DNA from 2 places in the Thermaerobacter litoralis genome. Region 1 is predicted to be linked to the other one. Evidence: riboswitches for the same ligand, from Rfam matches in the RefSeq annotation. Region 1 holds a riboswitch; the other holds the start of a gene.
What was found. Region 1 has a riboswitch for cyclic di-GMP ahead of ACYQ02_RS11690 (flagellar hook-basal body protein). Riboswitches for the same ligand answer to the same signal wherever they lie in the genome.

Region 1 (4,216 bases):
GGCCGGGGGCGCATCAGGGGGGAGGCCCATGCGGGCCATCGGAGCAAAGGGAAAGGGAATCAAGCCGTTTAGGAATCAAAGCCCTACGGCATAAAAACCCTACGGCCGCAGGCGGTTGATCAGCCCCATCATCTCGTCGCTGGTCCACACCGCCCGGGCGTTCAGCTGGTAGGCCCGCTGGGCTGCCAGGAGTCGGGTCATCTCCGTGGCCAGGTCCACGTTGGACTGTTCCAGCATGCCCTGGCGAATCCGCCCAGCGCCCCCTTGACCGGGCGGCACCGCGACCAGCGGCCCTCCGGCGGGGGCGAACAGGCCGTCACCCCGCCCTTCCAGCGCGTCGGGCGCGGCGGGAACAACCAGGGCCAGCCGGCCCGCCACCACCTCCCGGCCGTCCGCCAGGACCGCCCGCACCTCCCCGTCCGGCGTCACCACCCAGCTGCGGGAGCCGGGCGGGAGGGTGAGGGGCTGCCCATCGTCGGCCAGGAGCGGCCGCCCGGCGCCGTCGGTGACCCACAGCGCCTCGCCGGCGGGGGCCGGGCCGGTCTCGGGGCCCGGGCCGGGCGGGGGCACCGTTCCCGGGGGCTGGGCCGGCGGGAGGCCCGGCCCCGCCTGGCCGGCCGGCCACGGGCTCGCCGTGAAGTGGCCGCCCCGCGTCAGCAGGATCTCGCCGCTGGCCGGATCGACCACCTGGAAGAACCCGCCCCCTTCGATGGCGAGGTCCCAGGGGGAATCCGACGCCTGCAGCGGCCCCTGGCGCCAGAGCCGGGGCGTCGCCGCCAGGCGCACGCCGTGTCCGGCCTGCACGCCGCCGGCCGCGGCGGCGGCCGGTTCCACCGGCACCTGGACGGCCGCGTAGACCAGGTCGGCGAAATCCGCCCGGGCGGCCTTGAACCCGGGGGTGTTGACGTTGGCCAGGTTGTTGGCGGTGAGGTCGACCTGCCGGGCCGCCGCAGCCATGCCCGCCGCCGACGACCACAGGGCGCGCTGGATCATGTCACCCGCCCCACTTCCTGAATGGCGAGCCCCAGGGTCTGGTCCTGGGCCTGGACCGCCCGCTGGGCCGCTTCAAAGGCCCGGTAGTTGGCCAGCATCGTGACGACCACCTGGACGGGGTCCACGTTGGATTGTTCGAGGACCCCCTGCCGCACGGGGGTGGCGGCAGGCACCGGCGGGCCGGAGGCCGCCGTCGCCTCCCAACGGTTGTCGCCGGCCCGGCGGAGGCCTGCGGGGTTGGCGAAGGTGACCCGGGCGATGGTCCCGACCACCACGTCGCCCACCCGCACCTGCCCGCCGGGGTCGACGGTGAAGTCGCTGGTTCCCACCAGCAGCGGCAGGCCGTTGGTGTCGAGGACGGGCGAGCCGTCGGGCGCCTGGAGATAGCCTTCCGGGCCCACGGTGAAGTTGCCGGCCCGGGTGAAGGCCGGGCCTGTAGGCCCCTGGACCACGAAGAACCCGTCGCCCTCCAGCGCCAGGTCCTGGGGCCGCCCGGTCTCCAGCCAGGGCCCGGCCCCCATGTCGGCACCGGGTTCGGCCACCACGACGCCGGTCCCCAGCGGCCCCACGGGTGCCGCCCCGGTGCCGTCAAGGCGCGACAGCAGCAGGTCGGGGAAGGCCTCGGTGACGTTGCGGCTGGCCTTGTAACCCGGCGTGTTCACGTTGGCCAGGTCGCCGGCCAGGCGCTCCTGCTGCAGAACCCGGGCCAGCATCCCGCTGGCGGCGGTGTACAACCCGCGCAGCACCCCGCCATCCCTCCCCTCTCAACCGGGGACGACCTGGTGAGCCACGGCCCCAGGCGCCCCGGCCGCCGACGGTCCGTCGGCGCTCCCCCGGCTTTCACGGCCCCCCTAAGCAAAACCCCCGGCGGCTGCCGGGGGTGAAGGGCTTTCCAACGCCAGGCCGGGTGCTGCGGCCTTCCCGCATGAAGGAGGCACCCGGTGCCGGATCGGTCTCCACCCGTTCGGCAGCCCGGCCGTCGTAGCAGGCGCGGCGGCGCCCCGGGGCCCATCGCGGGCGCCCCTTCCAGGACCGCCGGCCGCATCCTGCGGTAGACCCGTGGCTTTGCGCCCCCGCCTTTCGGCGGGTTTGCCCTTTCGCGGCGTGGCCGCTTTCCTCGGCGATTCGACGCCGGTCGCACGGTTCCTGCCGGGTTTCGCCAGAAAATGTCCAACGCCCCGAGGCGGGCGCCTGTTCCTCCCCCGAGGCGGGGGCCGGTCCATCCCCCGGTGGGGGGCCGGCTCATCCCCCGAGGTGGGGGCCGGTTCATCCAGCGATGAGGACGCCGTCCAGCCGGTCCAGCATGCTCAGGGCGACGCCGGTGCCCAGCGCCACGGTGAGCAGGGGTTGCTCCGGCCGCACCACCGGCAGGCCCGTCGCCCGGGCGATCCGCCGGTCCAGGCCCCGCAGCAGGGAGCCGCCCCCTGTCAGGACCAGGCCGCGGTTCAGGATGTCGGCCGCCAGCTCGGGCGGAACCCGCTCCAGGATGCCGCGCAGGGCCGTGATCAGGGCGGCGAGGGGCTCGTCCAGGGCCTGCTGGACCTCGGCGGCCGAGAGGTACAAGGTCCGGGGCAGGCCGGTGACCAGGTCGCGGCCGCGCACCTCGAAGCGCTCCCCCTCGTCGTCGGGAGGCTCGGCGCTGCCGATGGCGATCTTGGCCTGTTCGGCCGTCCGCTCCCCGATCAGCACGTTGTACCGGCGCTTGACGTAACGGACGATGGCCTCGTCGAAGGTGTCACCCCCGACCCGGGTCGAACCGGCCACCACCACGCCGCCCAGGGATAGGACGGCGATGTCCGTGGTGCCGCCCCCCACGTCGACGACCATGTGGCCACCGGGCTCGTGGATGTTCAGGCCCGCCCCCAGGGCCGCGGCGACCGGTTCTTCCAGAAGATAGACCTTGCGGGCGCCAGCCTCGTAGCCCGCTTCGATGACGGCCCGGCGCTCCACCGTCGTCACGCCCGAGGGCACGCAGACCACCATGCGCGGCCGCACGCCGAGGCGGCGGGGCATGGCCCGCTGCAACAGCATCTTGAGCAGGGTTGCCGTGGCGGTGAAGTCGGCGATCACGCCGCCCCGGAGCGGGCGGGCGGCGACGATGTGGCCCGGCGTGCGGCCCAGCATCCGGTGGGCCTCCGACCCGACGGCCAGGACCCGCCCCGTTTCGCGGTCGATGGCCACCACCGACGGCTCGTTGAGCACGATGCCCCGGCCTTCGACGAAGACCAGCGTGTTGACCGTCCCCAGGTCAACCCCCAGGTCCCGGACGAACCCGACCATGACTTGTCCCCCTCCTGACCGCCCGGGCACCGCTGGGGCGGCGGCGGGGTGACCGGCGGGGTCGGCGGCCGCCGGTGGCCGCGCCAGGGCCTCGGGGCTGGCAGGGATCGCTGACAACGGCTTGGCTTTAACAACGGCCTGGGTAAGAGGTTGCCATGACGGATTTCTTTGCCATCGGGCCGGGTTCCTCTTGACGGCAAAAGGCCGCCCGGAGAGGACGGGCGGGCGGAAACCGGGGTTGTCCCTCCCCTGGCCAGGGTGCGGGGGTCGAGGACCGTTGCGGGACAGGTCCTCCTTGCGGCGGGAAGGAAGGTGGCCGGGCTGCAGGCCGGTTGATGCCGGGTCGGACCCGGCGGGCCGCCGCCACGGCCGTGTTCGACTGGGGGCCAGGGCCGGTGCGGGCAGGGACGGCGCTCAAGCCCCGACGGGCGGTTCCGACGGAGCTTGCTCGGGTTCCTGGCCCCGCTGTTCCTGCAGGTACTTGAGGCGCGTGGCCTCACCGCCCCGCAGGTGACGCTCCGCTTTGTTGGTCTCCAGCACCTGGTGGACCTTGGCCGCCAGCTGGCTGTCGATCTTGGGCAGGCGCTCGGTGACGTCCTTGTGGACGGTGCTCTTGGAGACACCGAACACCTTGGCTGCTTCGCGCACGGTGGAGCGGGTGCGAGCGATGTACGTGCTCACCTCCACCACGCGCTTCCAGATGTAGTCCTTCACCGACCTGCCCCCTTCGCCCTGGTCTGGTACCATCTATATGAGGGCGTTAGGCAAACATACCTTGGCCGCAGGCCCGCGCACGGCTTCGGACGAGCGGACAGGCCGGATTGCGACGGCAGGGACGTTGGGGGGCCGGGCACCGGAGGGTTGGGCGCCCCGCGGCTGCGGACCGGGGGCGGTGGGGCCGGGCGGGCGGCAAGCCCGAGGTCCGGTGGCCCGCAGACCTGGG
Region 2 (4,216 bases), on a different contig from region 1:
CCAGCAGGGTCTGCAGGCGGTGCTGCAGTTCCTCCTCGAAGCGGCGCTCGATCTCGAAGCGGTCGCCCTGGGCCACCGGGCTCCCCTCCTCCCCGGCGGGCACCTGCGCCGAGAGCAGCCGGCCGGCGGTATCCACCACCGTCACGTCCTCGGGCTTGAGCCCCTCCACCGCCGAGGCGACCAGGTGCATGATGGACCGCACCTGCTCGGGGCCCAGCTCGGCCCCAGGCTTGAGCTGGACCAGGACGGCCGCCGTGGCCGGCCGCCGCTCGCCGGCGAAGGGGCTCTCCTCCGGCAGCACCACGTGGACACGGGCGGCTTCGACCCCCTCCAAGCGGCCGATGGTCCGGGCCAGCTCCCCTTGCAGACCCCGCAGGTACTGGACCTGGCGCTCGAACTCGGTGGCCCCCATGGGCATCCTCTCCATCAGCTCGAGGCCCACCGTCCCCTCCCGGGGCAGGCCCTGGGCCGCCAGGTCCAGCCGCAGCCGGTCCACCGCCTCCGCCGGGACCAGGATCGCCTGCCCGCCTTCGGCCAGCTGGAAGGGCACGCCCTGCTCCTCCAGCTGCCCGACGATGGCCGCCGCATCGGCCGGGTCCAGCCGGGTGAAGAGGGGCTCCCACTGGGTCCCCCCGCGACCGGCCAGAGCCAGGGCCAGCAACCCGCCCAGGACCAGCACCGCGGTCCCCACCACGACCCAGCGGGCCGGCGCCTTGAGCTGCCGGAACCAGGCGAGGAATTGTTGGGGAAGCTGCCGCAGCTGTGCCACCGGCATGGTGCCTCCGCCGCCTCCTCATCGACCCGCGCCGCGGACCGGGGATTCAACCGGACGAAGCCGGAGCCCACCCGTTCAACCCCATCGGGCCCGTCAGACCGGCATCCGCATGATCTCCTGGTAGGCCTCCAGCGCCTTGTTCCGCAGCTGGACGGCCAGCTCGATGGCCAGCCGCGCCTTCTCGCTGGCCACCATCACCTGGGACAAGTCCTCCACCTGGCCCGTGACCAGGCGCTGGGCCATGGCGTCGGCCTGGCCGGCCACGCCCTCCAGGCGCTCCAGCGCCCGGGCCAGCTCCTGCAGGAAGGTGGCCCCCACGCCCCCTCCCGCCTCGGACGAACCGGCTCCCGCGGGGGCGATCCCCGCCGGATCCCCGGGCGCCAGGGGGCCGGCAGGGCTCGCGCTGGCGCTGCCCCCCGCCACCCGATTTGCGGCGCCCGGCCACGCCGGCCGCTGGATGGGCTCCACACCCCAAGGTCCCATGGGTCGCCACGCCTCCTCCCTCGGTCATCACGGTCTTGGCCGGTGCCCGCCCGCGCCAGCCGCGCCTGGGACCGCCCCGGGGCCGGCCCCGCTGGGCGCCCGGCGGCGCGCCCCGGCTTCCGGCCCGCGTTCCCCTGGGCCCTGCTGGCCCGCCGGACCGCCGGCCCCTGGTCCAGGCCGGCTCAGCCGCGGCCGATCTCCAGCGCCCGCAGGGCCAGGGTGCGGGCGGCGCTGAACACCGCCACGTTGGCCTCGTAGGCCCGGGTCGCGGCCAGGAGGTTGACCATCTCCACCAGCGGGTCCACGTTGGGGTAGGCCACGTACCCGTCCGGGCCGGCGTCCGGGTGCCCGGGGTCGTAGACCAGGCGGGGCGGGGCGGGGTCGGCCACCACCGCGGCCACCTGGACCCCGCCGGGGACGCCGGCCTCCCCCGGGCCGGTTCGTCCCGGGAGCCGCCAGGCCCCGGACGGCGCGGCCAGGGGCCCGCCCCTTGCCGCCGCGACGCCGGGTGCGCCCCCAGCCGCCGCCGGCGGGACCGCCGGCTCGACCCCACCCGTTCCGGCCGCTGCCCGCTCGCGCAAGAGCTGGGCAAAGGGCACGGCCCGCTCCTGGAAGACGGGCACGAGCCGGCGGTAGGGGCCGCCCTGGGGCGTCCGGGTGCTGTCGACGTTGGCCAGATTGCTGGCGATCAGGTCAAGCCGCAACCGCTGGGCCGTCATCCCGCTGGCTGCGATGTCGAAGGTGCCGAACATCCCGGGCACCCTCACCGCCTCCCTTCGGCGATCACGGTCCGGAACAGGGCGATGCGGTCGGAGAGCTGCCGGACCAGGGCCTGGTAGTGGATGCCGTTCTCCGCCAGCCGGGCCATCTCGGCGTCCAGGTCCACGTTGTTGCCGTCGTTGCGCAAGGCCGTACCCGTCTCGCGGTAGACGGCCGCCGCCGGCCCGGACGCGGCCGGGCGGCCCGGGAGGTGGCCGGGATGGGTGACGGCCAGGGGCAGCGCCCCGGGGGCCGCGCTCCCGGGCGCCGTGCCCGCGGGTCCCGGGGCGCCGCCGGTGCCCTGAAGGGCCGCCTCCAGGGCCCGGGCGAAATCCAGGTCGTACCGCTTGTAACCGGGCGTCTCGGCGTTGGCCACGTTCTGCGCCAGGAGCCGCTGGCGCAGGGCCAGGACCTCCAGGCCTGCCGCCAGCTGGTCGTTGATGCCTCCCCACATGGGATCCACCCCCTTGGTCACGCCGCCCGCCCGCCGGCCGGCGGCCCGCCCGCCCGTTCGCCCGCCGGTAGGCGGGAAGAACCGGCCCAGCCTTGACGAACCCGAAAAAGACAAGCCGCCCGCGGCGCGCATCGGCACCACGGGCGGAAGCCGGGGTCTGGCGAGTTCCACCACGCAGCGTTCGGCAGTCCGGCCGTCATAGCCCCGCCGGAGCGGGACCTTAGACCCGTGACTTTGCGAGCCTGCCTTTCGGCAGGGGTGCCTTTGTCGCTGCCGCGGGGGGTTGCCGCCTCCAAGGTCCGGGCCGCCACCGGTTTGGACCGGACCCGCCGGTTGGGGCCGGACCGGCCCGGGGCGTCGCCGGCCGTTTCGGCCGCTTCGGCCCGGCTGCAACAGGGGCCCGGGGACACAAGGAACGGCCAACCCCCGAAAAGTATTCAGTTATCGGTGGGCATCCACCGGCACTGGTCGACATGATTCTGCAACGGCCTGGTCATTCCTTCTAACTGCGACAAAAATTTTGGGACCCCGGTCCTGGTTTTGGGCCCCTCCCACGCGACGGAGGGATTTGCCAGGGCACGGCCGGTGGCCGGGCGGCAGCTCTTTGGGAGGTGAGACCATGGCGGGTGAGACCGCGGCTGCCGGGTCCGGAACGCCGGGCACGGACGGGCGTCCCTGGTCGACGGCCACCTGGCTGGTGGCCGCCGGGCGCCCGGTGGAACCCGGCCAGCCCCTCAACGTGCCGCCGGTGCTGGCCTCGAACTTCATCCTGGGAGCGGGCCCCGCCTATGCCCGCGACGACGGAACGCCCACGTGGGCGGCGCTGGAGGAGCTGGTCGGGGGACTGGAGGGTGGCCGGGCCGTGGCCTTCGCCTCGGGCATGGCGGCCATCGCCGCCATCTTCGACCAGCTGCCGGCGGGCGCCCGGGTGGTGATCCCCGACGATTGTTACCAAGGGGTGGCGGCCCTGGCGGCGGAGGGCGCCCGGCTCGGCCGGTGGCGGGTTGAGCGGCTGGCCGTGGCCGACACCGCGGGCTGGGTTCAGGCGTGCCGGGAGGCCGATTTGCTCTGGCTGGAGTCGCCGTCCAATCCCCTGCTGGCGGTGGCCGAGGTGGACGTGATTGCCGCCGCGCCCCGCAAGCCGGGCGCCATCCTGGCCGTCGACAACACCTTCGCGACCCCGCTCAACCAGCGTCCCCTGGAGTGGGGGGTCACCGTCTCGGTGCAGTCGGCCACCAAGCTGATCGGAGGCCACTCCGACCTGATGGCGGGGGTCGCCGTCACCCGGGACGAGGCCCTCTGGCATGCCCTGCGCCGGTCGCGGGAACTGCACGGCGCCACCCCGGGGGCGCTGGAGGCCTTCCTGGCCGTGCGGGGCGCCCGCACCCTGGCCGTGCGGTTGGAGCGCGCCCAGCACAACGCCGCCGTGCTGGCCGCCCGCCTGGCGGAGCACCCCCGGGTGACGCGGGTGCGCTACCCCGGCCTTCCCTCCCACCCCGGCCACGCCGTGGCCCGGCGGCTGATGCGGGGGTTTGGCACGATGATCGCCTTCGATCTCGACGGGGGAGCGGCGGAAGCCGATGCCGTCTGCCGCCACCTGCGGCTGATCCGCCACGCCACCAGCCTGGGCGGGGTGGAGTCGACCATCGAGCGGCGGGCGGCCGTCCCGGGGCAGGAACACCTGCCCCCCTCGCTGCTGCGCCTGAGCGTGGGGATCGAGGACGCGGACGACCTGTGGGCCGACC

Region 2: it holds a riboswitch for cyclic di-GMP, as region 1 does, so the genes downstream of both, ACYQ02_RS02510 (flagellar basal body rod protein FlgB) here and ACYQ02_RS11690 (flagellar hook-basal body protein) in region 1, are expected to answer to the same signal.

What each region holds. Positions count from the first base shown of each region.
Region 1 covers NZ_BAAIES010000011.1:234,322-238,537, forward strand. The annotation lists gene ACYQ02_RS11685 (flagellar hook-basal body protein) at 100-993, opposite strand; gene ACYQ02_RS11690 (flagellar hook-basal body protein) at 990-1,739, opposite strand; cyclic di-GMP riboswitch class I at 1,957-2,097, opposite strand; gene mreB (rod shape-determining protein) at 2,260-3,273, opposite strand; gene spoIIID (sporulation transcriptional regulator SpoIIID) at 3,688-3,987, opposite strand.
Region 2 covers NZ_BAAIES010000004.1:156,700-160,915, forward strand. The annotation lists gene fliF (flagellar basal-body MS-ring/collar protein FliF) at 1-775, opposite strand, end outside; gene fliE (flagellar hook-basal body complex protein FliE) at 869-1,258, opposite strand; gene ACYQ02_RS02505 (flagellar basal body rod protein FlgC) at 1,441-2,010, opposite strand; gene ACYQ02_RS02510 (flagellar basal body rod protein FlgB) at 2,022-2,471, opposite strand; cyclic di-GMP riboswitch class I at 2,652-2,744, opposite strand; gene ACYQ02_RS02515 (trans-sulfuration enzyme family protein) at 3,091-4,216, shown strand, end outside.